3 regions of the Methylosinus sp. H3A genome follow, and region 2 is predicted to be linked to each of the others. Evidence: predicted binding sites of a transcription regulator. Region 2 holds the regulator's gene; each other region holds the start of a gene.
What was found. Region 2 encodes PhoB, which activates phosphate uptake and scavenging genes when phosphate is short. Its sites were predicted from a motif close to TGTCATNNANCTGTCAT; they were not measured.
Positions count from the first base shown of each region.

Region 1: the regulator PhoB is predicted to act here: its motif matches at 2,730-2,746, upstream of pstS (phosphate ABC transporter substrate-binding protein PstS).
Region 3: the regulator PhoB is predicted to act here: its motif matches at 7,625-7,641, upstream of IY145_RS20510 (YdcH family protein).

Region 1 is NZ_JADNQW010000005.1:3,412,346-3,421,835, forward strand. Features, by position in the region: gene IY145_RS18735 (YncE family protein) at 1-333, shown strand, start outside; gene IY145_RS18740 (FAD-dependent oxidoreductase) at 314-1,531, opposite strand; gene pstS (phosphate ABC transporter substrate-binding protein PstS) at 1,583-2,629, opposite strand; gene IY145_RS18750 (NADH:ubiquinone oxidoreductase subunit NDUFA12) at 2,886-3,293, shown strand; gene IY145_RS18755 (DUF2155 domain-containing protein) at 3,409-4,086, shown strand; gene aat (leucyl/phenylalanyl-tRNA--protein transferase) at 4,058-4,765, opposite strand; gene IY145_RS18765 (acyl CoA:acetate/3-ketoacid CoA transferase) at 5,242-7,191, opposite strand; gene IY145_RS18770 (cupin domain-containing protein) at 7,542-8,030, shown strand; gene IY145_RS18775 (hypothetical protein) at 8,009-8,341, opposite strand; gene mdoH (glucans biosynthesis glucosyltransferase MdoH) at 8,368-9,490, opposite strand, start outside.
Region 2 is NZ_JADNQW010000005.1:1,006,014-1,015,503, forward strand. Features, by position in the region: gene IY145_RS07845 (glycosyltransferase) at 1-230, shown strand, start outside; gene hpnC (squalene synthase HpnC) at 270-1,148, shown strand; gene hpnD (presqualene diphosphate synthase HpnD) at 1,145-2,008, shown strand; gene hpnE (hydroxysqualene dehydroxylase HpnE) at 2,005-3,249, shown strand; gene phoB (phosphate regulon transcriptional regulator PhoB) at 3,329-4,072, opposite strand; gene phoU (phosphate signaling complex protein PhoU) at 4,069-4,794, opposite strand; gene pstB (phosphate ABC transporter ATP-binding protein PstB) at 4,824-5,609, opposite strand; gene pstA (phosphate ABC transporter permease PstA) at 5,606-6,445, opposite strand; gene pstC (phosphate ABC transporter permease subunit PstC) at 6,449-7,480, opposite strand; gene pstS (phosphate ABC transporter substrate-binding protein PstS) at 7,703-8,755, opposite strand; gene IY145_RS07895 (ATP-binding protein) at 8,915-9,490, opposite strand, start outside.
Region 3 is NZ_JADNQW010000005.1:3,777,945-3,787,434, forward strand. Features, by position in the region: gene IY145_RS20475 (carbamoyltransferase C-terminal domain-containing protein) at 1-446, shown strand, start outside; gene IY145_RS20480 (glycosyltransferase family 4 protein) at 468-1,766, opposite strand; gene IY145_RS20485 (sugar transferase) at 1,834-3,405, opposite strand; gene IY145_RS20490 (metallophosphoesterase family protein) at 3,635-4,399, shown strand; gene IY145_RS26340 (polysaccharide biosynthesis tyrosine autokinase) at 4,537-6,528, shown strand; gene IY145_RS20500 (MucR family transcriptional regulator) at 6,605-7,072, opposite strand; tRNA gene IY145_RS20505 (tRNA-Val) at 7,325-7,399, opposite strand; gene IY145_RS20510 (YdcH family protein) at 7,661-7,840, shown strand; gene IY145_RS20515 (protein adenylyltransferase SelO) at 7,987-9,423, shown strand; gene IY145_RS20520 (hypothetical protein) at 9,434-9,490, shown strand, end outside.

The sequences.
Region 1 (9,490 bases), 2.4 Mb from region 2:
GACCTTTCGACTCGGCGCGTGATCGCCACGGTGAAGGTCGGCAGGCGGCCCTATTGCGTGGCGCTGGCGCAGGGCAGGGGCTTCGTCACCGATCAATACGCCGAGGCGGTGAGCGTCTTCGATCTCGAGACATTCGCGCCGGTGGCGCAGGTGAAGGTCGGCGAATATCCGGAAGGCATAGGGGCGAGCCGCGACGGCAAGACGATCTATGTCGCCAATTGGTTCACCAATGAATTCTGGTCGATCGCCGCCGACAGTCTGAAAGTCGTGGCCAAGGTCAAGACAGGCGACGGCCCGCGCGCCTTCGGCGCTTTCATTCGCGCGGTGAATTGACATGCTCCGGCCGCACGCCAAGGCCGATCAGCCGCGCCGGCAGCTGCCTTAGAAACGGGAAGGCGTCCAGCAGGCGCAGAGCCAGCGGCGCCTCGAAAGGCTTGTCTGCGGCGAGCACGCTGCGAATCACCCGATTCTGGATGAAGAGCTGCAATCGCTGCGTGACCCGCGCCGGAAATTCCCGGCGCCTCTGGACGGCGCCGACATCCTCGTCGCGCAGCGTCCGGCTCTGCAGCTTTTCGGCGAGAAGATTGGCCGTGGCCACCGCATCCTGGATCGCGAGATTGATTCCGACGCCGCCGACCGGCGACATCGCATGGGCCGCGTCGCCGATGCAGAGCAGGCCGGGCCGGCTCCAATTCTTCAGCCGATTCACTTGCACGGTGAGCAGATTGACGTCCTCCCAATCTTGCAGATCCTCCACGCGATCCATGAGAAAGGGAACACAATCGGCGATGGCGTCGCGAAATTCGTCGAGCGGGCGCCGCCTCAGCGCCTCCGCGCCGCCTTTGGGGATGACATAGCCGATCTGCCAATAGGCGCCGCGCTCGATCATCGCGACCATGCGGCCCGGCGCGGCGCGGCCGAAGCTCTCGTCCGGATCATCCGCTTCTCGCCTCAGCTTGAACCACAGCACATCCATCGGCGCGCCGAAGTCCTCCACCTCGAGGCCAGCCGCTTCGCGCAGCAGCGACGTCCGCCCATCCGCGGCGACGGTGAGATCGGCGTGAATCTCGATCGCCCCCTCCGGCCCGCGAGCGCGTACGCCGGTGACGCGACCATCCTCCTCGAGGAGGGATTCGGCCGCAGTCTTCATCAGCAGGCGGAAATTCGGGAGCTTCTTCGCCTCGCCGGCGATGAAGTCCAGAAAATCCCACTGCGGCATGAAGGCGACGAATTTGCAGAGCGTCGGCAGACGGCGGAAATCGGCGACGACGAATTTGCGGGCTCCCACCCAGGCGGAGAGCTGAAACGCCTTGCGATGCGGCAGCTGCAAAAAGGCGTCGAGCAGGCCGAGTTCGAACATCAGCTGCAGAGTCGACGGATGGATCGTGTCGCCACGGAAATCGCGCAGGAAATCCGCATGTTTTTCAATGACGACGATGTCGACGCCGGCCCGCGCGAGCAGAAAGCCCGCCATGAGTCCCGCCGGCCCGCCGCCGACGACGCAGCATCCGGCGGCGATCGTCTGCGGCATCGGCCTCTCCTTCGATGAAAAGGCCGCGCGCGGCCGCTCCTGTCTTTATGGTCAATTTAGCAGCGGTTTTCCATTCGCATCCTTCACATTGGCCGCCCAGCTCTTGCGGATGAGCGTCACGACCGAGGGCGGCATGGGCTCGAAATCGAGCTCCTCGGCCGCCGCGGCGCCTTTGGAGAAGGCCCAGTCGAAGAATTTCAGCGCTTCGAGCGCCGCCGCCGCATCCTGCGGCTGCTTCGGCAGCAAAATGAACGTCGCCGCGGCGATCGGCCAGGAGCGCGCGCCCGGCTGCTCGGTGAGCAGGCGGAAGAAGCCCGGCGCGCTCTCCCAATCGGCGCTGGCGGCCGCCGCCTCGAAGCTCTCCTTGCCCGGCGCGACGACCTTGCCGTCGCGGTTCACCAGGCTGACTGTGGCGAGCTTGTTCGGCTTGGCGTAGGCGTATTCGACATAGCCGATCGCGCCTTTGGAGTTGGCGACATTATTGGCGACGCCATCATTGCCCTTGGCGCCGAGGCCGAGCGGCCATTCCACGGCGACGTTCTCGCCGACCTTGGCCTTCCAATCCGCCGAGACGCGCGACAGATAATCGGTGAAGCAGAAGGTGGTCCCCGATCCGTCGGAGCGATGCACGACGACGATCGGCGTCGACGGCAGAGACGCTTTCGGGTTCAGCGCGCGGATCGCCGGATCGTCCCAGACGGTGATCTCGCCGAGAAAAATGCGGGCCAGCGTCGGCCCGTCGAGGACGAGCTCATTGGATTTCACCCCGTCCAGATTGACGACGGGCGTAACGCCGCCGACGACCTGCGGCCATTGGATGAGCCCGGCGGCGTCGAGCTCCTTGGCCGACAGCGGCTGGTCCGAGGCGCCGAAAGTGACTGTCCGCGCCTTGATCTGGCGGATGCCGCCGCCCGAGCCGATCGACTGATAATTGACGCGGTTGCCGGTCTCCTTGGAATAGCTCTGCGCCCATTTGGCGTAGACGGGCAGGGGAAAAGTCGCTCCGGCGCCGGAAATGTCGAGGGCGTGCGCGCTCCCCGCGGAAAGGATCGCCGCCAGCGCGGCGTGAAGAATGAGTCTCATTCCCTTGGAAATCATGCAGTCGTCCCTTTGGAATTCGACGCGACGCTCTTCTTTCGCGCGAGCCGAAAACCAATGGTTTCAGTTCTCTGCGGTGCGCCTTCGAGGGCGCGGCGGCTGTCGTCGTTCTGTCACATGTCTCCTTTTCCACGACTCGTCGCCAAAAGCAAAGCTCGCGCATCCTCGCAGGGGAGCCTACCGGCGCGCCCGACTGGACATTGCGCCGTCTTGACGCAATAAGGAGCCACGCAAACATGGGATGGACGCTTCCGACATGTCCTACATCATTCGCTTCTTCACTTGGTGGAATCGGGCGACGCTCAGCACGGGCCTCTGGACGCTGCTCTATGGCGAGCGCGTCGGGGCGGATGAGTTCGGCAACGTCTATTACCGCCGCCGCGGCGGCAAGAAGGACAAAGCGCTCGGCTTCGAGCGTCGCTGGGTCATCTACAAGGGCTATGCCGAGGGCTCGGCGACGCCGCCCGGCTGGTATGGCTGGCTGCATCACATCGTCGACACGCCGCCCACGCAGGAAAAATACGAGCCGAAGGAATGGGAGCTTCCCTATCGCCCCAATCTGACCGGCACCTCGGCCGCGTATCATCCGCCGGGCTCGATCCTGGCCGAGGGCCGCCGCGCCCCGGCGGGCGGCGACTATCAGGCCTGGACCCCCGAGTCCTGAGAAGCGCGGGTCGCGGCCACGCCCGCGACCATCGATCCGCCACGCTCTTCCTGTTCAAGACGGCGCATGAGGCGCGGGCGGCCGGCCCGAGCCAGAGATCGGAAACCGACCCGATATGATCTCCCGCTCCTTCCGCCTCCGTTTCGCCCTTTCCGGAGCCGCCGTCCTCGCCGGTCTCGGCGTGGCCTCGGCCGATCCTATTCGCAATCCGACCGCCGTCTTCGCCGGCCTCGACAAGACGACTGGCCGAATCATCAATTTCGACGTCGCCATCGACGAGACCGTGCAATTCGGCTCGCTGCAGGTGACGCCGCGCGTCTGCAACACGAGACCGCAGACCGAGGCTCCGCAGACGACGAGCTTCGTCGAGGTCGACGAGCAGGACACGGCGAAGAACGACGCCAAGCGGATTTTCTCCGGCTGGATGTTCGCGGCGAGTCCGGGCCTGCATGGCGTCGAGCATCCCGTCTATGACGTGTGGCTGGTCGACTGCCGCGGCGGCAAGGAGATCGTCCAGGCGCCGGCGGCCGATCCTTCGGCGGCGGGCGCTCCCGCTGCGGCCGCGCCGCCCGAGAAGAAGCGCTCCCGCTCTCGCAAAGTGGAGCCGGTCGCGCCCGTTCCCGTCGAGGCTGCGCCCATCGGCCCGCGCGATTCGGTCCCGCCCGAGGGCGCGAAGGCGCCGGACGCCGTCGACCCCGCGGCCGCGCCGCCGACCGAAAAAGCGAAGAAGAAGAAAAAGAAGCAGCCGGCGCAGCCGGCTCCCGCTACGGCGCCGTCCCCTTTTTCGTTCTGAACTCGGTCTCGGGGCGCAGGATCGCGACGATCTCGCGGCCGGGAACGGGAGCGTCGTCCGGCCAGGCCGCAAAACGCGCCGGAATGGTCAGCGCCTCTTCCAACCGGCCATGATAGACGTCGCGGCTGATCTCCACTGCGCCCAGCGAAGCGAGATGCGTCGTCATGAATTGCGTGTCGAGCAGGCGGAAGCCGCCTTTGACGAGCCGCGCGACGAGATGCGCCAGCGCCACTTTCGAGGCGTCGGTCTCGCGATGGAACATGCTCTCGCCGAAAAAGGCCGCGCGCATGGAGACGCCATAGAGGCCGCCGACGAGCCGTCCCTCCCGCCAGCACTCGACGGTATGGGCGCAGCCCATGTCGAACAAATCGCGGTATAAGCGCTTGATTTCGGCGTTGATCCAGGTGTTCTCGCGCTTTGGCGCCGAGGCGGCGCAAGCGTCGATGACCGCGTCGAAATCCGTATCGACCCTGACCTCGAAATGGTCCGAGCGGATGGTTTTGGCGAGCGAGCGCGAGACCTTGAACGCATCGAGCGGAAAAATCGCGCGCTCCTGGGGGTCGACCCAGAAAAGCTGCTCCTCTTCGGCGCTCTCCGCCATTGGGAAAAGGCCGATAGAATAGGCGCGCAGCAGGATCTGCGGCGTGATGGCGTAATCTGCGGAGGAAGGGCGTGACATTTCGCAGATTGTAGCGCAATGCGCGCCGGAATCGAGAGTGTTCGGCACCTAGTCTGAATGTCGAAGCGCAGCAGAAGCGGCGCGCGCCGGGCTGGCCCCCGTGCTATCGAATGCACACATCCTCGCCTCCACGACGTCATGGCCGGGCTCGTCCCGGCCATCCACGCCATCACGCCGCGGCTTCTCGGAAGGTTGGCGTGATGTCGAAGCTCCGGCGACCTCTACTGGGCCCTGCCACGAACCCGCCCGACGCAAGCCGAAATCCGTCGATTTCCTCAAATTTCTCAGTTGCTTGGCGTGGATGGCCGGGACAAGCCCGGCCATGACGGCCGCTGGGTTTCGCTATGTATGAATCCGATAGCCCGCTTCGCGGGAGAGGGAGCGGCCGACGTTACGTGAGCCCCGAGGAAGTGCGGAGCCTGCTCCCTCTCCCGCGAAGCGGGAGGGCGGGGAGGGGCTTCGCGCTTCGTTTTCGTTCAGCCTTCGCCGATCACCTCGAGGAAGCTGTGGGCGTCCTCCTTGCGCTCGAAAACATGTGGCGCGATGCCCCGCTTGCTCAGCGCTTCCTTCAGCTTCAGCCGCAGAAAGGCGCTGGTCGTGTAGCGCGTCGTCGTCACATAATAATTCTCGAGCATGTATTGGATCATCTCCGCATAGTAATCGTAAAGATGCTCGCTGATGCGGAAATTGTCGAGATTGACGACCTGATTGACGCGCTTGCCGATCTTCTGGCACGCGTCGATCAGCATTTTGCGCAGATCGTCGATATCGCGCTTGGAGCGCGCGCTCCAGCCCTCTAGATTGAGGAACTGAATATTGCGATCGGCGTCATAGCTCACGCGATCCTGCAGATCGAGATTGAGCAGATCGGAGATCAATCCCATCGGCTCGTCGACGAAGATGCGCTTGTCCATCAGGATCGGGTGCTTGACGATCGGCTTGAAGTCCATATGCGGGAGAATATCCCGCTCTATGTCCACGCCCGGCGCGATCTCGATCAGCTCGAGACCTTCCTTCGTCAGCTGGAAGACGCAGCGCTCGGTGACATAGATCACCGGCTGCTCGCGCTTTTGCGCATATTTGCCGCTGAAGGTCACCTGCTCGACGAATTTCAGGAACTTCCGCGCACGGCCTTCCTTGAGGATTTTGACTTCGCCATTCTCGATCGCGATGTCGAGGCCGCCGGCCGTGAAAGTGCCGGCGAACACCACGCTGCGCGCATTCTGGCTGATGTTGATGAAGCCGCCGCAGCCATTGAGACGCCCGCCGAAACGGCTGGTGTTCACATTGCCCTGCTCGTCGCATTCGGCCATTCCGAGGCAGGTCATATCGAGACCGCCGCCGTCGTAGAAGTCGAATTGCGTGTTCTGATCGATGATCGAATCGGCGTTGGTGGCCGAGCCGAAGGAGGAGCCAGACGCCAGGACGCCGCCGATCGCGCCGGCTTCCGTCGTCAGCGTGATGAAGGGCGTGAGCTTTTCTTCATTGGCGACGGCGGCGATGCCCTCCGGCGCGCCGACGCCGAGATTGACGACGCCATTGGGCGGCAGCTCGAAGGCGGCGCGCCGCGCGATGATCTTGCGCGCGTCGAGCGTCATTTTGGCCATGCTCTCCACCGGCACGCGAACCTCGCCGGCGAGCGCGGGGTTGTAGATCACGCCGTAATTCATCCGGTGCATCTCGGGCTGGTCGGCGACGACGACGCAATCGACCAGAATGCCCGGCACCTTCACATCCTTCGGGCGGATCGAGCCGGCCTCGACGATGCGCTCGACCTGCGCGATGACGATGCCGCCATTATTGTGCGCGGCCATGGCCTGGGCGAGCACGTCGAGCGTCAGCGCCTCCTTCTCCATGCTGATATTGCCGGAAGGGTCGGCGCTGGTGCCGCGAATGAAGGCCACGTCGATCTTCGTCGCCGTGTAGAACAGCCATTCCTCGTCGTCGATGACGACATGCTTGACGATCTCTTCCGTCGTCACCTCATTGACGCGGCCGCCGCCGAAGCGCGGATCGACATAAGTATAGAGGCCGACCTTGGAGAAGAGGCCGGGCTGGCCGGCGGCGCAGGCGCGATAGAGCTGGGAAATGACGCCCTGCGGCAAATTATAGCCGAGAATCTTGTTCTCTTGGGCGGCCTGGGCGACCTTGGGCATGCGGCCGAAATTGCCGGCGGTGACCCGGCGCAGCAGGCCTTCGTGATGCAGGCGGCCGGTGCCGAGCCCTTTGCTGTCGCCGGCGCCGGCGGTCATGATCAGCGTGAGGCCGCGCGGGGCGCCGGTCTCGACGAAGCGCTTCTCCAGCGCGGCGTGCAGCGCCTCCGGGATGCAGCTCTGAACGAAGCCGGTGGTGGTCAGAACGTCATTTTCGCTGATGAGGGCAATCGCTTCGTCGGCTGTAATGACCTTGTTGTTCTTGTTGTTCATTTCCCTCTGGTTTCCTCCTCGCCGCCCGGCAGGGCGAAGGCCTCGGGCGTTTGTTTTTCCCGCGTCCCGCACAGATGGGCGCCGGGTTTCGAACCGGGGCCGACACTAGAGTTTGCGACAGGGTTTCGCAATAGCGCCAGGAAATCGCAGCGCGCGTCCGAGCGCGTGAAAACCGTCCGCCGCCTGCGTCTCGGCGTCGCAGCGACGCCAGCGCGCCGCGGCGCCGCAAGACGCATATGAGGCGCGCAATCGCATATTTATCTTATAGACTTTAGCGATTATGCTGAGGCCATGGTCGGCGTGGCGCGGCCGAGCTGTATGTTTCCCCGACGGCGTCGATAGAGCAAACTATGACCAAGCTCAGATTTCTTCTCGCGGGCGCCGCAGCGGCGATCGTTCTCGGCCAGACGTCCCGCATCGGGGCCGAGCCGGAAAAGAGTTTCGTCTATACGCCTGCGGAGGAGGTTCCATTCAAGAGCCCGCTCGGGATCGGCCCCGCTCAGGCGGTGTTGTCCGGCGACCCGTCCAAGCCCGGCGTCTATGTCGTGCGCGTGCGTTTCCCGCCCGGCCATCATTCCAATCCGCATTTCCATTCGCGCGATCGCCATGCGGTGGTGGTCAAGGGCGTATGGTGGAACGGCGTCGGCGAGGAGCTGGATTTCAAAAAGGCGCGGCCGGTGACGGCGGGCTCTTATGTGCTGCATCCGGCCGGCGGCGTTCATTGGGACGGCGCGGGCGAGGAGGAGGTCGTCATCCAGATCACAGGCGAAGGGCCGGTGGAGACGACGCCAGTTGGGGCGCCGGGCGCGCCGCAGGGCTATTGGCCGAAGCCGAAGTGAGATCGGCTGGGCTCCAGCGACGCAATGGCGCGCGGCTCCATCGCGTCCACGGCGTGCGCCGCCGCGTCCGACAAGACGGCGACGGCCGCCAATAGAGCGGCGGCCAGCCAGGCGGACACCAGAATGCGCTGCGCCGTCGGCAGAGGCTCGTCTGCGGCCGGTCTCGGCGTCACGACGTAGAGACGGCGCGGCGCGACGATGCGTGGGGTGACGATGCTTGGGGCGGCGATGCTCGGGGCGGTCTCGGCGGCGTCCGATTGCAGCACGCGCAGCGAGGCTCTCAGCTCGTCTCTGCGCAATTCGTTTCTCATTCGAGCGCCCGACTCCATCTGATCCCTCATGCGGAAATGCGTTCGTCGGACGGCGTGATCGCCGATGGTTCTCTTCCCGGAGTCGTCTCCGCCTCACGCGTCTTCGGGCGGCCGCGCAGCCGGTCGAAGATCGCCGGCGGCGCGAATTCCTCCGGGACGCCGCAGAGTCCCGCGCGCGCAAACCATGCGCCGAGACGCGGCGAAGCGCTCGCGAGCGCAAAGGGAAACGCCGCGACATAGCCGAAGGTCAAGGGCGCCGACCACAGCGCCAGCTCCGGCGCCGAGAGCCCGGCGAGCGCGATGACCAGCACGCCGAAGGCGAAGGGCGGCCACAGCATCCGCGCCGTCTCCCATGCGCCGAGCCGATGCGCGTCGCGGCTCTGCGCCGTCCAGCCGGCCTCGCGCTCGAAAGGCAGGCGCGCGAGCAGCAGAGTGACGCCGAAGGTCGTGACCGCGCCGATGATGAAAGAAGCGGCGATCTCGAGTCCCGCGCCGAGCAGGACGCGCGTCGCGCCGCCATAGCGCCGCAATCCGCCCGGCGTAAGGACGATATCGGCATAGCCGGCGAGCTTGGGCGCGAGATAGAAGCCGAGAAAGAGAAGATAGAGCGCCGTCGCCGAGCCGGATGGAAATGTCGAAACATCCTGAGCCAACGGCAGCAGCGCGCCGAGCAGGATGATCGCGGTCCAGGCCGGCGCGCCGATGAACATGCTGATCGCCCAGACGAGCTGAAAGCGGCTCATCGGCAGCAGCCCCGGCAAGGAGAGCAGCTCGACATATTGCATGTTGCCGCGGCACCAGCGCAGATCGCGGCGCATGAATTCGAGCAGCGTCGGCGGATTTTCCTCATAGCTGCCGCTCTCGACCGGCAGGACGCGCACCTCATAGCCGGCGCGCCGCATCAGCGCCGCCTCGATTTGGTCGTGCGAGAGGATATGCCCTCCGCCGGCAAGACGCGGCAGATCGCAATGTTTCACGAAAGGCGGGATCCGCACCAGCGCATTATGACCCCAGAAGGGGCCGCAATCGGCGCCCCACCAGGCCGCGCCCATCGTATAGCTGCGCATCCCCGAGCGCATGCCGAATTGAAAGACGCGCGCGAAGGCCGAGCGCGACGGCGCGCCGACGACGAGGCTCTGAATGACGCCG
Region 2 (9,490 bases):
CGATCCTCGCCTTCACGGCGCCGGAGCCGGCCGCCTATCTCGCCCTCGTCGCCTATTTCCTGATGGCGCAGTCCTATATGCCGTCTCTGCGATTTTACGGACGCAATCGGCTCGGCGCCTTCGCCTTGCCCGCGGTCGCCGCCTGCTATACGTGGTTCACCATACTGTCCGCTTGGCGGCATGGACGCGGGCGCGGCGGCGCCTGGAAGGGTCGCTATCAGGCCCCCTGACACGAGCAGGCCCGTAGACATGAGGATGAGCGAGTTCACATGAGCGACATCGCCGCCGCCGGATCGGGGAAGGGGCATAAGGACGAGAATTTCCCCGTCGCCTCTCTCTTCGCGCCGCGACACCGCGCGGCCGTCCTGGCGTTTTACGATTTCGTGCGCGCGGCGGACGATATCTCCGACCACGTGACGCTCCCGGGCGAGCAGAAGATCGCCATGCTGGACCGCATGGAGGCGGCGCTGCTGGGCTCGGGCGAGGATATTCCCGTCGCGGCAAAGCTCCGCGCGGAACTCGCCGAGCGCGGCCTCGAGCCCCGCCATGCGCAGGATCTGCTCATCGCCTTCCGTCGCGACGTGACGCAATTGCGCTATCGCGATTGGGACGATCTCATCGATTACTGCCGCTATTCCGCCATGCCGGTCGGCCGCTTCGTGCTGGACGTTCATGGCGAGGATCGCGCGACGACCTGGGGGCCGAATGACGCGCTCTGCGCGGCGTTGCAGATCATCAATCACCTTCAGGACTGCGCGAAGGATTATCGCGGCCTCGACCGCGTCTATCTGCCGCAGGACGCGCTCGCCGCCAATGGCGCGAGCGTCGAGATGCTTTCCGCCGAGCGCGCCTCGCCGCAGCTCGCTGCGACTTTGCGCGTGCTGGCGGAGCGCACGCAGGAACTGCTGAGAGAGAGCGCGCCTTTCGCCGATCGCATCGCCGATACGCGGCTCGCCATGGAAGTGGGCGCGATCCAGCGCCTCGCCGAGACGCTGACGGCGCGCCTTCTCGTCGCCGATCCGTTGAGCGAGAAAGTTCACGCCGCCAAGGGCGTGTTCCTGCTCACCGCGCTCGCCGGGGCCGGAACGGTGCTGCTGCGCCGGCTGCTGTGGCCGCGCGCCGCCTCCGCCGCGAGCGCCGCGCGATGAGCATGGAGACAATCGCTCCCGAGGCGCCGCGGGTCGCCGCGAAAAGCTCCTTCTATCTCGCCATGCGCATTCTCGAGCCCGAGCGGCGCGACGCAATGTATGCGATCTATGGCTTCTGCCGCGCCGTCGACGATATCGCCGACGAGGAGGGCGACCGCGCCCTGCGCCTCTCGCAGCTCGATGATTGGCGGCGCGATCTCGACGCGCTCTACGCCGGCCGCACGCATCAGCGCTGCGCCGATCTGGCGCGGCCTGTGCGCCGCTTCGGCCTCGAGCGCGCCGATTTCGAGGCCGTCATCGACGGCATGGCGATGGATGTCGTCGAGGATATTCGCGCGCCGGAATGGGATCGGCTCGATCTCTATTGCGACCATGTCGCGAGCGCCGTGGGGCGGCTGTCGGTGCGCGTCTTCGGCCTCGCCGACGAGGCGGATTGCGCGGGCGGCGCGCTGCCGACCAAAGCGCGCATGCTCGCCTATCACATGGGCCGCGCCTTGCAGCTCACCAATATTCTGCGCGATCTCGACGAGGACGAGGCGCGCGGGCGCCTCTATCTGCCCCGCGAGGCGCTGGCGGCTGCCGGCGTCACGAATTTCGCGCGCGGCGCGGTGTTGGCGCATCCGGGCCTGCCGGATGTCTGCACGGCGGTGGCCGAGCGCGCGCGCAAGCATTATGCGGAATCGGAGCTTCTCATGCGCGTCTCGCCGCAGCGCGCGGTGAAGGCGCCTTATCTGATGGCGACGGCCTATCGCTCCGTTCTCGATCGTCTGGTGGCGCGCGGCTTTGCGCCGCCGCGCGAGCCGGTCTCCGCCTCGCGGACGAAAGTCCTGCTGGCCCTGCTCAGATTCGCGCTGACGTGACCGGAACCACGCATATTGTCGGCGCGGGTCTCGCCGGCCTCTCCTGCGCCATTCGCCTGACCGACGAGGGCCGCGGCGTCGCGCTCTATGAAGCCGCGCGCATGGCGGGCGGGCGGTGCCGCTCCTATTATGATTCCAGCCTCGATCTCACCATCGACAATGGCAATCATCTGCTGCTCTCCGGCAATTCCACGGCGCTGGATTACGCCCGTCGCATCGGCTCGGTCGGCGAGCTCGTCGGGCCGAAGGAGTGCGCCTTCGATTTTCTCGACACGCGCGACGGAACGCGCTGGCGCATGAGGCCCAATTCCTCGCGCCTGCCCTGGTGGATTTTCGTGCGCGATCGCCGCGTTCCCGGAACATCGCCCGGCGATTACCTCGGAGCGATCGGCATTCTCCTCGCCAAAAAAGGCGCGACGATCGGCGAGGCGATGAATTGCTCCGGCACGCTCTATGAGCGGCTGTGGGGCCCGGTGCTGCTCTCCGCGCTCAACACAGAGCCGCGCGACTCCTCCGCCGCGCTCGCCGCCGCCGTGCTGCGGGAGACGCTTGCCGCCGGCGGCGCCGCCTGCCGTCCGCTGGTCGCGCGGCGCGGGCTCGGGACCGCCTTCATCGAGCCGGCGCTGACGACGCTCGCCGCGCGCGGCGCCGCGCCACGCTTCGCCGCGCGGCTGAAGGGAATCGAGTTTGCGGGCGAGCGCGCCGTGGCGCTCGATTTCGGCGACGAGAAAATCGCGCTCGGCGAGAATGATCGGGTCGTGCTCGCCGTCCCGCCTTGGGCGGCGCAGGAGCTGCTTCCCGGTCTCGTGGCGCCGGATGATTTCCGCGGCATCATCAACGCGCATTTCAAGATCGCGCCGCCGCCCAGCCAGCCGGCGCTGCTCGGCATGATCGGCTCGCTCACCGAATGGCTGTTCGCTTTCGAGGACCGTCTCTCGGTGACGATCAGCGGCGCCGATCGGCTGATGGACGAGTCCCGCGAGAGCCTCGCCGAGCGCATCTGGGCCGAGGTCGCCGCCGCCACGGGCCTGCCCGCGGCGCTGCCGCAATGGCAGATCGTGAAGGAGAAACGCGCGACCTTCGCCGCGACGCCGGCGCAGCAAGAACGCCGACCCGGCGCGCAGACGAGCTGGCGCAATCTCCTGCTCGCCGGCGATTGGACGGCGACCGGCCTGCCGGCGACGATCGAAGGGGCGATAAGGTCGGGCTATCGCGCGGCGGAACTCGCGGGGCGCTCGTAACGCTCGGGCCGCCCCCTTCCCCAGCCCTCCCCCGCTTCGCGGGAGAGGGGGCGTTGCGCGCAATGAGGAAAATGGAGCCTCAATTCCTTCCAAAGGTCTCGTCGAAGGAATAGCCGGTGCCGCGCACGGTGCGAATCGGGTCTTTCTCGCGGCCGCGGATGATCGCCTTGCGCAGACGTCCGACATGCACGTCGACGGTGCGCTCGTCGATCTCCGCCGAGAGCCCCCACACGCTGTCCAGCAATTGCGCGCGCGAGAAGACGCGGCCGGGCTTCTCCATCAGATATTCGAGCAGGCGAAACTCCGTCGGCCCGAGATGAATCTCGCGCCCGCCGCGCTTCACGCGCCGCGTCTCGCGGTCGAGGTCTATGTCGCCGGCGACGAGGCGCGTCGCCACGCGCTCCGGCCGCGCACGGCGCAGCAGCGCATGCACGCGCGCCATCAGTTCCGGCGTCGAGAAGGGTTTCACCACATAATCGTCGGCGCCGACGGAGAGTCCGCGCACCCGCTCATTCTCGTCGCCGCGCGCGGTCAGCATTATGATCGGCATGGTGCGCGTGTCGTCGCGGGCGCGCAGCCGCCGGCAGATTTCCAGCCCCGAGACGCCGGGCAGCATCCAGTCGAGAATAACGAGGTCGGGAACCGATTCGGCGAGGCGGATCTCCGCCTCGTCGCCGCGCTCCACATGCTCGACCTGGAAGCCTTCGGATTCGAGATTATAAGCGAGAAGCAACGCGAGCGCCGCCTCGTCCTCGACAACGAGAATGCGCGGCGCGCGGTCGTGCGGCGTGTCGCGCGGCGTTGCGACGCGTATTTCGTTCATTGCGAGGGCTCATCCGTTTCCGCGCTGGCGCCGACGACCGACGACTTTCCCTTCGGACGGTCGGTCGGCATCGCCTCGCCAGTGACGAGATAGACGATCGTCTCGGCGACATTGGTGGTGTGATCGCCGATGCGCTCGATATTCTTGGAGCAGAACAGAAGATGCGTGCAGAAGGAGATGTTGCGCGGGTCTTCCATCATGAAGGTGAGGAGATCGCGGAACACAGAATCTTCGAGAGCGTCGAGCTCGCTGTCGTTGGTCCAGACGGCGCGGGCGCGCTCCACATCGCGCTGGGCGTAGGCGTCCAGCACGTCCTTCAATTGCATGGCGGCCACTTCCGCCATCGTCTTGAGGCCGATGACGGCGCGCGGCACGCGCGCCTCCGAGAGGATCTTCACCGTGCGCTTGGCGATGCTCTTGGCGAGATCGCCGACGCGCTCGAGATCGGCGGCGATGCGCATCGCCGCTATGCATTCGCGCAGATCGATGGCGAGCGGCTGGCGCCGCGCGATGGTGAGGATGGCGTTCTCCTCTATCTCCCGCTGCAGCGCGTCGAGGCGCTGATCGGTGGCGACGACGCGATGGGCGAGCTCTATGTCGAAATTGGCGAGCGCATCCATGGCTTCGGCGAGCATTTTCTCCGCGATGCCCCCCATCTCGGCGATTCTGCGGCCGAGCACCTCGAGGTCGCGGTCATAGGAGCTGACGATATGTTCGCTCATGTCTCATATTCCTCGTGCGCGTATCGCGCTCAGCCGAAGCGGCCGGTGATATAGTCCTGCGTCTTTTTGTTCTGCGGCGCGGTGAACAGATTGTTCGTCTCGCCGAATTCGACGAGATCGCCGAGATACATGAAGGCGGTGAAATCGGAGACGCGGGCCGCCTGCTGCATATTGTGGGTGACGATGGCGATCGTGTAGCGCTCCGACAATTCGTCGATGAGCTCCTCGATCTTCGCCGTCGAGATCGGGTCCAGCGCCGAGCAGGGCTCGTCGAACAGGATCACATCCGGCTGAATGGCGACGGTGCGGGCGATGCACAGGCGCTGCTGCTGGCCGCCCGAGAGGCCGAGGCCGCTCGAATTCAGCTTGTCGCGCACTTCGTCCCACAGCGCCGCGCCACGCAGCGCCGCCTCGACGCGGCCGTCGAGCTCGCTGCGCGACAGCTTCTCGTAGAGGCGAATGCCGAAGGCGATATTGTCGTAGATCGACATGGGGAAGGGCGTCGGCTTCTGGAACACCATGCCGACGCGCGAGCGCAGCAGGTTGAGGTCGATGCGCGGGTCCAGAATATTCTCGCCGTCGAGCAGCACCTCGCCCTCGGCGCGCTGCCGCGGATAGAGGTCGTACATGCGGTTCAATATGCGCAGCAGAGTCGATTTGCCGCAGCCGGACGGGCCGATGAAGGCCGTCACCTTATTGGTGTACAGCGGCAGCGAGATCGATTTCAGCGCGCGCGTCTGGCCGTAATAGAAGTCCAGATCGCGAACCGAGACCTTGGTTGGAATGGTGGCTTCGACAACCGGCATGGCGGTCATTGTTGTTTTCCCTGGCTGCTGAGCGCACGCGCGGTGATGGAGAGCAGAAGGACGGCGAGGGTGACGAGCAGAGCGCCGGTCCAGGCGAGCTGCTGCCAGTCCTTGTAGGGCGAGAGCGCGAATTGGAAGATGACGACGGGCAGGCTGGAGACCGGCGCGTTGAGGTCCGTGCTCCAGAACTGATTGTTGAGCGAGGTGAAGAGCAGCGGCGCCGTCTCGCCGGAGACGCGCGCTATGGCCAGCAGCACGCCGGTGATGATGCCCGATTTCGCCGCGCGATAGGCGACGCGCAGCAGCATATGCGAGCGCGGCAGGCCGAGCGCCGCCGCCGCCTCGCGCAGCGGGCTCGGCACCAGCAGCAGCATGTCCTCCGTGGTGCGCACCACGACGGGCACCACCAGCACGGCGAGCGCCAGGGCGCCGGCTATGCCGGAGAAATGCCCGACCCGCGCCACCACCACAGTATAGACGAAGAGTCCGACGACGATGGACGGCGCACTGAGCAGAATGTCGTTGATGAAGCGCACGACCATGCTGAGCTTCGAATAGCGGCCATATTCGGCCATATAGGTGCCGGCGAGCATTCCGAGCGGCGTGCCGAGCAGCACGCCGATCGTCGTCATCACCAGAGAACCGGCGATGGCGTTGAGCAGGCCGCCGGTGGCGCCGGGGGGCGGCGTCATCTCGGTGAAGACGGCCGGCGTGAGGCCGCGCGCGCCCTCATAGATCAGCGCGCCGAGGATCAGCACCAGCCAGGCGAGGCCGAAGACCGTGCCGGTCCAGCACAGCGTCGTGGCGAGCGCGTTGGTGCGGCGGCGGGAGGCGGAGATGGACAAGGGTCAGGCTCCCGATTTCTGCTCGATGCGCATCAGCATGAAGCGCGCCGCCGCCAGCACGAAGAAGGTGATGACGAAGAGGATGAGGCCGAGCTCGATCAGCGCGGAGGTGTAGAGGTCGCCGACCGCCTCGGTGAATTCATTGGCGATCGTCGCCGAGATCGTCGTGCCCGGCGCGAGCAGCGAGCTCGACACTTTATGCGCGTTGCCGATGACGAAGGTGACGGCCATCGTCTCGCCGAGCGCGCGGCCGAGGCCGAGCATCACGCCGCCGATGACGCCGACGCGCGTATAGGGGATCACGACATAGCGCATGACTTCCCAGGTCGTGCAGCCTATGCCCGAGGCCGCCTCCTTCAGCATCGGCGGCACGGTGTCGAACACGTCCCGCGAGATGGAGGTGATGAAGGGCAGCACCATGATGGCGAGGATGAAGCCCGCCGTCAGCATGCCGATGCCATAGGGCGGGCCGGCGAACAGGCTCGACAGCACCGGAATGTCGCCGGTGAAGGAGATCAGCGCCGGCTGCACATGCTGCTGCAGGAAGGGGGCGAGCACGAACAGGCCCCAGATGCCGTAGATGATCGACGGAATGCCGGCGAGCAGCTCTATGGCGACGCCGATCGGCCGGCGCAGCGCATGGGGGCAGAGCTCGGTGAGGAAGATGGCGATGCCGAGCCCGAGCGGCACGGCGATGACCATGGCGATGGCCGAGGTCACCAGAGTTCCGTAGATGGGCGCGACCGCGCCGAATTTCTCGGTGACCGGATTCCAGGATTCCGTCGTCAGAAAGCCGAGGCCGAAGGCCTGGATGGCCGGCAGAGAGCCATAGATCAGCGAGAAGATCACGCCGCCGAGGATGAGCAGGACGAGCACCGCCGCGGCGCGGGTCAGATTGTGGAAGAAGAAGTCGAACAGGGCCATGCGGCCGAGAACTTTCCCGCGGTCGACTTCGGCGGCGCGGGGCGGCGCTTCTACGATTGCTAGGTCCGACACGCTATTGTCTCTCGTTTGGCGGGTGAAGCCGGCTTCCATCGCGCGCTCCCGAAGGCGGATTTTTCATGTGAGGTCATAGCGCAGGTCTTTGGTGAACTCACTGCGCCGGGAGGCGCCGCGTCGAAAGGAAGCGGGGGGAGTTCGTCCTCGGGTGGGTCGTTGCGCGCCATTCCGCCACCTGTGGCTCTCGTGCGTCTGGCGTCGAGGGGCGCCGGCGAAATATTCCGTCAGGAATTTCGCCGGCGCGTATCGACGATGCGCTCAGTTGTTCGACGCCAGCGGCTTGCCGCTCGCGTCTTTGACATTGGCGGTCCAGCTCTTCTTGATCAGAGCCACGACATTGGCCGGCAGCGGGATATAGTCGAGCTCCTCGGCCGCCTTATTGCCCTTGGCGAAGGCCCAGCCGAAGAATTTCAGCGCCTCGGCCGCAGCCGCCGTGTCCTGCGGCGCCTTGGGCAGCAGGATGAAGGTGGCGGCGGTGATCGGCCAGGACTGCGCGCCCGGCTGGTCGGTGAGAATCTGGTAGAAGCCCGGCGCATTGGCCCAATCGGCGTTGGAGGCCGCGGCCTGGAAGGTCGGCGTCGTCGGAGCGACGGTCTTGCCGTCCTTGTTGACGAGCTTGGTGTAGGTCAGCTTGTTCTGCTTGGCGTAGGCGTATTCGACATAGCCGATCGCGCCCTTGGTGTTGGCGACATTGTTGGCGACGCCTTCATTGCCCTTGGCGCCGATGCCGACCGGCCATTCGACCGAGGCGTTCTCGCCGACCTTGGACTTCCAGTCCGGGCTGACCTTGGACAGATAATTGGTGAAGTTGAAGGTCGTGCCCGATCCGTCCGAGCGATGCACGACGGCGATCGCGGCCGACGGCAGCTTGGCCTTCGGGTTCAGCTTCTTGATCGCGGCGTCGTCCCAGCTCTTGATCTCGCCGAGGAAGATGGCGCCGAGCGTCTTGCCGTCGAGGACGAGATCGCCGGAGGCGACGCCGTCCAGATTGATCACCGGCACGATGCCGCCGATCACCTGCGGCCATTGGGTGAGGCCGGCGGCCTCGAGCTCCTCGGCCTTCAACGGCTGGTCGGAGGCGCCGAAGGTCACGGTGCGGGCCTTGATCTGCTTGATGCCGCCGCCCGAGCCGATCGACTGATAATTGAGGCCGGCTCCCGTCTCCTTCTTATAGCTGTCCGCCCATTTGGCGTAGATCGGATAGGGGAAGGTGGCGCCGGCGCCGGAGATGTCGATCGCGAAGGCGGCTCCGGCCGTCGCCACGGCCAGGCTCGTCGCCAGTGCGACACGATGAAGAACTTTGGAGAGCATGTTCGGTCTCTTTCGAACTCGAGGTTCACTGTGTCGGCGCGCGTCCAGCGCCCCAGCGGTGGGCACACTAGAGGCCCACGGCGAGGGTTTTACGACTGTCTAATGACTGTCATATGACAGTTTATCTATTTGAATATATTTACTTAATTCGTCTTTTCGTCAGGCGTTTTCGGCTTTTTCCGGGTCGATCAGTGGCAGAAACACCCGGAATGTGGCGCCCTTGGCTGGCGCAGAATCTATGGCGAGCCGGCCGCGATGGCGAGCCACGATATGCTTGACGATGGCCAATCCGAGCCCGGTGCCGCCCTTGGCGCGGCTCTTGCCCGCGTCGACGCGATAGAAGCGCTCGGTGAGGCGGGGCAAATGCTCCGGCGCGATGCCGGGGCCGTGATCGCGCACCGAGAAGACGGCGGAGGCGCCGAGCGGGGAGAGAGATATCTCGACCGGCCCGGCCCCGTATTTGATCGCGTTCTCGATGAGATTTTCGGCGACGCGGGCGAGCTCGTCGCGATCGCCCGGCACGACGACCTGCCCGACGATGTCGAGCTTCAGCTCTATGCCGCCATCCTCCGCCATGGGCGCGAGCGTGTCGACGATATGGGCGACGAGAATGCCGAGATCGACCGGCGTGTCCGGGCGCAGATGGAGATGCTGCTCTATGCGCGACAGGGACAAAAGGTCGTCGACGAGCCGCGACATGCGCTGCGCCTGATCGCGCATGATGGAGAGGAAGCG
Region 3 (9,490 bases), 2.8 Mb from region 2:
ATCGCTCGATCATCTGCGATCCCCGCCGCGCCGATATGAAGGATATTCTCAACGCCAAGATCAAGCGCCGCGAATCCTTCCGCCCTTTCGCGCCTTCGGTTCTCGCCGAAGCGGCGTCGGAATGGTTCGAGGAGGAGGGTGACGCGCCCTTCATGGCCTCGGTGGCGCAGATCCGCGCGGACAAGCGAGCGCGCGTTCCGGCCGTCGCCCATGTCGATGGGACGGGGCGCCTGCAGACGGTCGCGCATTCGGCCAATCCGCGCTTTCACGCGTTGATTTCGGCCTTTCGAGACATCACCGGCGTGCCGATGACGCTCAACACCTCCTTCAACGAGAATGAGCCCGTCGTCTGCCGGCCGCAGGAGGCGCTCGATTGTTTTCTGCGCACGAACATGGACGCGCTCGCCCTGGGCGACATGCTGATCACGCGCATTCCGCGCGTCTGACGCAGCTCTTTCGTCGCCCCGTCATTCGCCCGGCACGCGAGCGAAGACGGGCTCTACTTCGCCGATTTCTTCGCGAGCAGCGGCGAGCTCCGCATCGTCGAACTGTCTCCCCCGCAGGCTCGCGAGCAGAGTCTCCCATTCCAGCAGCGATCGGCGGCGGCCGAATTCGCCATCCAGCAGCGCGCGCGCATTGCGCCCCCACTGGGCGACCATCGCGGGGTCGCGCTTCAAACGGCGAATGAGCGCGGCGAGATCGGTTCCCTCGCCGGACGCGACGGCGGCGCCGCAGTCGTGGCGCGTGACCAGCGCAGCGATCTCGCCCTCGGGGTCGCCGATGACGATCGCGCCGCGGCCGGCGGCCGCGACCCCATAGAATTTGCTGGGCACGATCAGCCCCTCCATCGACGGCAGCAGCGATATCCAATGGACATTGGCGGCTGTGAGCGAGAGCGGCAGGAGCTCTGCGTCCTGATAGGGACGAAACTGGAACAGAGAAGAGAGGCCGCGCGTCTCGACCTCTGCGCGCAGGCCCCTCGTGAGATAGCCGCCGCCGATGAACAGAAACAGCAGATCGGCCTCGTCGCGCAAGCGCTCGGCGGCGTCGAGCAGCGTGCGATACTCGTGCGCGCGGCCGAGATTGCCGGAATAGGCGACGACGAAGCGCTCGCTCGCGCCCCATTCGGCGCGCAAGGCATTGTCATCGATCGGGCGGGGAATGACGCGCTCGTCATCGCACCAATTGGGGATGATGGCGACGCGCTCCGGCGGCAGGCCCGAGGCGCGCAGACGCGCCGCCATGCGCTCGCCGATCGCGACATTGCGTGCGGCGAATTTGAGGCTGAGATTGCGCGCGCCCGCGAGAAGCGCGCCGAACGGCGCCGGAAGGCGCACGCCGAGCCCGAGCGCCACTTCCGGATAGACGTCCTGAAGCCAGTTGACGAGATGGCAGGATTTGAGCCGCGCCACGAGCGCGAGCGCCACGGAGAGCAGCGGCGGATCGGTCATGACGACGAGGCTGTCGCCGCGCGCGGCGAGGCGCAACGCCGCCGCCACGAAATGATAGTAGAGCGCGGCGGCGTCGAGGGCCCGGCCCCAAATGGAATGCCGCCCGAAGCGCGACCGATAGACGCGATGGACCGTCACCCCATTCGACATCTCCCACGCCGGCAGATCGGCGGAGGCGTCGTCATAGAGGCCGCGGCTCGTCACGACGACGACCTCCTCCCCTTTCGAGGCGAGATGGAAGGCGAGATCCGAGAGGAGCTGGCTCGTCGCCGAAACGTCTGGCGCGAAGAAACGATTGAAGAAGATGAATTTCATCGCGGACGTATTCGCTCTCGGGGCATGGACGCGCCGCCACGGCGCGAAGGATATTCGACGGGCGGCGTCAAATCGGTCGCCCCGGCGCGAATGCGGGAGGCTTCGGCCGCGCATGTGACCGGACGCTCGCGGCCTCCTGACGCTCCACCCGGCCGCGCGCCGCCGCCGCGCCTTCGAACTCGCGCCGATACCAGCGGGTCGCGTGATCGACAGCCGCCCGGTTCAATTTTTCGCCGGTGAGAGCGACGGAGAGCGTGCCAAAGGCGATCGCCAGATCCAGCCGCCAGGAGGCGTGCCGGATATACCAGACGTCGAGCGCGTTCTTCTCCTCGGGCGAAACCAGCGTTCCGCCCTTGATCTGCGCCCATCCGGTGACGCCCGGCCGCACGCTGAGCCGCCGCCGCGGGTCCGCCGGCTGATCGACCGGCAGCAAAGGGCGCGGCCCGATGAGCGACATATGGCCGATAATCACATTGTAGAGCTGCGGAATCTCGTCGAGCCGCACGGCTCGGATCGCGCGGCCGATCCTCGACAGGCGCCGCTCTCGCGGCAGGCGGCGGCCGTAGCGATCGAAGGGCGGACGAAACGTGCGGAATTTATAGACGAAGAATCTCTCGCCATTGCGCCCGACCCGCTGCTGCCAGAAAACGATCGGCGCGCCGACATCGATCAGAATGGCGCAAGCGACGACCAGCCCCGCCGGCAGGGCGAGGACGAGCAGCAGGCTCGTGAACAAAAGATCGATCACCCGCTTGGAGTTGAAATAGTCCGGCGCGTCGAAAGGCCCCTCCGGCGCCGCGCCGAGCCGCATATCGGGCGGCGCCTGCCGCGGCGCGAGATTGAGCGCCTCCGAAATTTTGATGCAATCCCGGCCGCGGGCGTCGCATTGCGCGGCGACCTCCACGAGCAGCTCGGCGGGCAAGGCCTCTTTGTCATCGGCGATCCAGACCTCGCCGATCTCGACGCCGTGCTCGGCATATTCGTCGAGCACGGCCCCAATGTCCTGCGGAAGGCCGACGATCGAAACGCCGCCGACCTTTCGACCGACGAAAGACGGCCGCGCGTCGAGGGCTGCGACGACCTGCGTCGTCCGCGGCCGTTGATAATCGGTCAGTTTGATCGCGACCGAAGCGAAACGGTCCACGCCGATCAGGATCACGCGTCGCAAGGCGACCGCGGGGTCCGCGACATCGGTCTCGAGCTCTTTGCGCCAGACGTCCCTATGGTGCAGCCGCGTCGCCGCCCTGATCGCGATCAGGCCCGCGCTCAGAACGAGGCCATAGATCACGGGCGTCGAACGCGGCACGCCCTCCAGCCGCGTGAGCGTGAAGAGAATGACGCTGCTCGACGCGACCGCGCAGGCCGACGCGCCGCAAACATCGACGGCGTCGCGAAGCGAAAAAAACTGCCCCATGCGGTCGCTCAGCCGAAAGCTCCACAAGATCAACAGCGAGCATGAGATCGAAAGGAAGGCGTAGCGATAGGGAGCGGGTATGTCCTGAGAGAACTCGCTCGAATCGAGAAGCGCGGGGTCGCGCAGCGCGAGAGCGATGAAGGGCGCAGCCGTCGCCCAGCAGAGATCCGCCAGCTGGAGACGGAACGCCGTCCTATCCCTCGATGCCGGCGACGCCACCCTCATATTGGAAATTTCCCAGTGCAAACAAGGTATTAATGGCCAAATTGAGCGCTCTTTATCTTGAGCATAGCCGCAGCGATATGTCAACAATGCGGCGATTCTCGATCGATCGAGGACAAAAGCGCGATAATCGCGGCCCCTCACGATTTCGTCGGTCGACGATATGTCCTAGTATCGGCGTCAGCTGTCGCGGCGGCCCGCCGGGCGCGACGGACCGGATCGGGTCGGCGAGATGACGATTTCACGATTTGCGCAATTTCAGACTTTGCAAATAGGATTCCCGACAGTCCTTCCACCGAATCTGCGCATCTATGCGATCGGCGACATCCATGGGCGCGCCGACCTCCTGGACGCGCTCGCGCGCCAGATCGAAGACGAGCTCGCCTCGGCGCCGACGGAGACGCTGACGATCTTCCTCGGCGATTATGTCGATCGCGGCCTGCAATCTTCGACCGTCGTCGAATGGCTGAGCCGCGGCGATTTTCCGACGCCCTTTCATGCGCTGCGCGGCAATCACGAAGAAATATTGCTGCGCTTCCTCGATGACGACTCGGTTCTCGACGGCTGGCGCAAGTTCGGAGGGGTGGAGACGCTCCATTCCTATGGTGTGGACGTTTCTTCCGTCATGCGCGGCAAAGGCTATGAAGAAGCGCGGCGCGCGCTGGTCGCGCGCTTCCCCGATCACCACCGGCAATTCGTCGTCGAAACGCCGCTGACGGCGAGCTATGGCGACTATTTCTTCTGTCACGCGGGGGTGAAGCCGGGTGTGCCTCTCCGTGACCAGAAGGCCGAGGATCTGCTCTGGATTCGGGAGGAGTTCCTGAACTTCCGTGGAAACTGGGAAAAGTTGATCGTGCATGGCCATACGCCCGTCTCCGAGCCCGAAGTCCTGCCCAATCGCATCAATATCGATACGGGCGCATTCGCGACCTCCGTCCTCACAGCCCTCGTGCTCGAAGGCGACAGTCGCCGCATGTTGTTCACGGGCCGCAACTGACCGCGTCTAGAGCAATGCTCCGGCGATCCGAGAGGGCGTCCGCCTGGCTCGAAGCGCGCAGCGGCAGTTTTCGCTCTGCGGCGCAATTCGCCCGGAGGCGCTGGCCGCCGCTCGTCGGCGCGACGATGCTTACCCTCGTGGCCGGAGCCCTCTTCATCGCAACGGCGACGCCTCTCTATTCGGCCTCCACGCAATTGCTGATCGAAATTCGACAGGAACGCGCGATCGGCGCCGATGCGACACTGACGCCGGCCCCGATCGGCAAGCGCATGATGAAGAGCGAGATCGCCGTCATCAAATCGGCCGCGCTGCTACGGCGCGTCGTCGAGAGAGAAAAGCTGATCGACGATCCGGAGCTCGGCGCCGCAACGATCGCCGCGACGATCGAACGCCTGAAGAATGCGCTCGCCGTCACTCTGCTGCGCAACTCGCGTGTGATCCAGATCGCGGTGACGTCCATGGATCCGGCAAAAGCGGCGCGGCTCGCCGACGCCATCGCCGACGCCTATGTCGTCGACAAGCTCGACGCGCGGCTCGAGGCGGCGAGACGCGCCTCCGCCTGGCTCGCCGATCGGCTCGTCGCGCTGCGGCGGCAGTCGCACAACTCCGAGGAGGCGCTGGCGCTTTTTCTCGCCGCGACCGGCGCTTCGGCGCGGGCGGAGGGCATGAAAATCGATCCCGAGCAGAGCGCGAGTCTCGCTCGACGCGTGGCGGGCGTGCGGGCGGAGGCGGCCGAGCGAAAAGCGCGCCTCGAGCTGCTGCAACGGATCGAGGGTCGTGGCGGGAACGCCGCCGAGCTCCCTGGCGTCGGCGGAGCGATCGACGAGCTGCGCCGACGCGCGGCGCAATTGTCCCGACAGGAGGCGGAGCTTCGATCCCGCTACACCGACGGCCACCCTTCCGTCGTCGCGCTTCGCGCGCAGATCGCAGACGTCGATCGCGCCATCGCAACGGAGGTTCGCCGGCTCTCGGTCGGCGTCCGCCATGCGTTCGAGCTCGCCGAGGGAAGCCGAGAAGCCGCGGAGACGACGCTGCGCGATATCACCGCGACCGACGATCGCGGCAAATCGGCGGCGATCATGCGAGGCGAGCTGGAGCGCGCCGCCGCGACCGACAGAAAGCTTCTCGAAAACATGCTGCGCCGCGCGCGATTGGTCCAAGAGCAATCCACCTTCGAGCCGCGCGTCGCGAGGATCATATCGGCCGCGCTCGCTCCGAGCGCTCCGATCTGGCCAGACAATGCGCAGACCATGCTGATCGCGCTCGCGCTCGGCGTGATCGCCGGCGTCGGCGCCGCCTACGCCAGCGAATTGGCGGACAAAGGGTTCACGACGCTCGCGCAAATCGAAGCGAAGCTCGCGCTTCCCCTTCTGGCCTCGATATCGGAAATGAAATCGCACGGCGGCGCGAACGGCGGCGTCGCGCCGATCCTCGCAGATTATTTGCGCGCCAAACCTTTGTCGCGCGCCGGCGAAGCGTTCCGCGCGCTGCGCAGCGCGATCGCGATGAGCGATGTCGACGATCCGCCGAAGCTGATTCAGCTCACTTCGACCGTCCCCGGAGAAGGGACGACGACAATCGCCTCGGCGCTCGCGGCCTCGGCCGCGCAATCGGGCTTACGCACGCTTCTCGTGGACGCCGATCTTCGCCATCGGGCCGCGTCGCGGATTTTCTCGGCCGGCGAAAAGCCAGGCCTCGTCGATCTCCTCATCGGCTCCGCCCAGCCGAGCGCGACGATCTTCTTCGACGACAAACGCGGAATATGGGTGCTTCCAGCCGGCGCTGAAATACAGAATTCGAGCGATCTGCTCGCATCCGAGAAGATGAAGGCGCTCGTGGCCGCGCTACGCCGCCAGTTCGACCTCGTCGTCATCGACACGCCGCCGATCGGCCCCGTCCTCGATCCGCTCATCGTCGCCGGGCTCGTCGACAGAACGGTTCTCGTCATTCGCTGGGCGGCGACCCCGCGCGAGGCTGTCGCGCATGCGATCGAGCGTCTGCCGGAGCGTGGGAAGATCGCGGGCGCCGTGTTCAATCTGGTGATCGAGGCGAAAGCGCGGAAATACGGCCGATACGCCTATTCCCCCTATTCCGGCGCCGGCTCCTTCGAAAACTATCATGTCGAATGAGTCGCGCCGCCGGCATAGAGCGCAGAGCAAGCCCGCGCTATGGCGCCGCGAGCCACGAGGGCGCCGACGAAGCGCGTCAGGCGTCCGCAGCCACTCTCTTCGCCGGCGCGCCGCGCTTCTTCGGCGCAGGGACGAGCTTCGCCGCCGGCTTGCGACCGAGGCCAAGCGACTTCGCCAGGGCCGAACGCTGCGCGGCGTAATTGGGCGCGACGATCGGATAGTCGCTCTTCAGCTCGAAGCCCGCGCGATATTCGTCCGGCGTCAGCTTGTGCTCGGCCTGCAAATGGCGCTTCAAGGATTTGAACGGCTCTCCGCAACAAAGGCAAGTAATCGCGTCCGCGTTTACGGATTTTTTCACCGGAACCGCAGGCCGCCACTGTTTGACCTCGCCATCCGCGGCGTTCGTCGACTCGACATCGCCGCCGCCGAAGGCTTTTTTCACGGCCGCGATAACAGAAGGAAGATCGACAGGAGCAACAGTATTATTTGAAAGATAGGAAGAAAGTATCTGTGCGACGAGCGCTTTGTCTTCGGCTTCGGACATGTTGGTTTCCTCGGCGTTCCAATCCTTTCTATTGGACCCGATATCGATGTCGATTGCAATCGGCGACTTCCCTCGAAAAGAGGCCAGCATCGAACAACGAGCAGGTTTTTCGGGACCGGGCTCCGTTTCTCGTCGCGGTCGGATATTTTGAGAGTGGCAAGCGGGAGCGGGATCGTATCGACGAAATCCGCACCATACGTCGCCGTTCGGCGACCGCCGAGACTGTCCTGCCAGGAAACCAGTGGCTCGGAATGGTGGGCGCGACAGGGATTGAACCTGTGACCCCTACGATGTCAACGTAGTGCTCTCCCGCTGAGCTACGCGCCCCCGGCGCCGACCGGATGCTTCGGTCCGACGCGAGTGCAGCCCGTATAATGGCTGTCGGGCCGAGGCGCAAGCGCCGTTCGAAACCTTTCCACGCCTGCGCCGAGACGCCGGCCACAGCAAGGAAATTTTAAGATTCCCTTCCACGAACAGAGCTTTTCGGCGAAATAATTCACATTCCCGCGACCTCTTCGCCTCTTGCCGGCCTTCGAATTCGTGTCACACTGACGTCGTCCTTCTGTCATCAACCAAAGGAGGCGCCGTATGTCGCTACAGACCCATCTCGTCGAGCTCGAACGCCGCCATCAGGCGCTCAAGAAAGAGATCGAGCAGGAGCATCACCACCGCCGACAAGACGATTCGAAGCTCCACGAGCTGAAGCGCAAAAAGCTTCAGCTCAAGGACGAGATCAACAAGCTGCGGCAAGGCGTCAGCCTGCACTGACAGCCCAATCGAGGTCTAGCGTCGAGGCGGAGAGCACTTCTCCGCCTTTTTTTGTGTCCCGAGCCCTTGCGGCCCCTGCGGGCGCCCGGCTTGCTTCGCGGTTTGGCCCGACGCATTATTTCCCAACGCGAAAGCGAAGACGCCCCATGCCCCCTTCCCCGCGCTATCGCGCTGAAACGCTCCACGCCTCGCTCGGCGACGGCTTTTTCGACCTCGTCGAGCCCGCCCGCTTCCCCGAGCACATCTTGCGCTATCGCAACCAGCGCTGGGCCGAGCGCGTCGGCCTCGATACGCTGACCGAGACGGAATGGATCGGCCATTTCGGGCGTTTCGAGCCCCTGCCCGGCGGCTTTTCCAAGCCGCTGGCGCTGCGCTACCACGGCCACCAATTCCGCACATACAATCCGGACATCGGCGACGGCCGCGGCTTTCTGTTCGCCCAGCTCCGCGACGCGGGGGATGGCCGGCTGCTCGATCTCGGCACAAAGGGGTCGGGCCGCACGCCCTGGTCGCGCCAGGGAGACGGAAAGCTCACGCTCAAAGGCGGCGTGCGCGAGATTCTCGCCACGGAGATGCTGGAGGCGCTCGGCGTCGACACATCCAAGAGCTTCAGCCTGATCGAGACCGGCGAGCCGCTCTATCGCGGCGACGAGCCCTCGCCGACGCGCTCCAGCGTGCTGGCGCGACTCTCCCATTCTCACATCCGCATCGGCACATTCCAGCGCCTCGCCCATCTCGACGATCAGCCCGCGCTCGGGCGGCTCATCGATTATTGCGTCGCCCATTATTTCCCCGAGCTCGCCGACGAGCCGGCGGAAAGCCGCGCCGGCGCCTTTCTGGAGCGAGTCGTGGCGCGGGTGGCGCGGCTCGGAGCGCGCTATATGGCTGCCGGCTTCGTCCATGGCGTGCTCAATTCGGACAATATCAACATCACCGGCGAGAGCTTCGATTATGGGCCATGGCGATTCGCGCCGCGCTATGATCCGCAGTTCACGGCGGCCTATTTCGACGACAGCGGGCTCTACGCCTTCGGCCGTCAGCCCGGCGCGCTCGGCTGGAACCTCACCCGGCTCGCGGAGACCATTTTGCCGCAGGTCGGGCTCCAGCGGGCGGAACAGATTCTCGGCGGCTATCAGAGCGTCATTCAACGCGAGTTCCAGCTCGCGCTGCTCGACCGTTTCGGCCTGCTGCCGGCGGACGATCCCGAGCAGGACGCCGCGCTCGCCAAGGGACTGCTCGAATTTCTCGGCAAGACGCAGGCGCCCTTCGAGCAGACCTTTTTCGATTGGCGCGGTGGTCTGGCGAGCCGCGAGCGCGCCGCCGCGAGCCCGGAGGCCACGCTCTATGATGCGCCGGAATTCGCCGGACTGCGCGAGGCGCTGGCCGCGCATGAGACGTCGCCCGCGGCCAATCTCGACCATCCCTATTTCCGTCGCCCCATCCCCTGCACTATGCTGATCGAAGAGGTCGAATCGATCTGGGCGCAAATCGCCGAACTCGACGATTGGAGCGCGCTCGACGACAAGATCGCGCAGATCGCCTCCATGCGCGAAGCCTATGCGCCGGCGCCTGCCGGGGGATGACATTTGGAAGATGAGCCGCTCGATCTGCGCCTTGCTGTTTCTCGCTCTCTCGAGCGCCGCCGCCGCC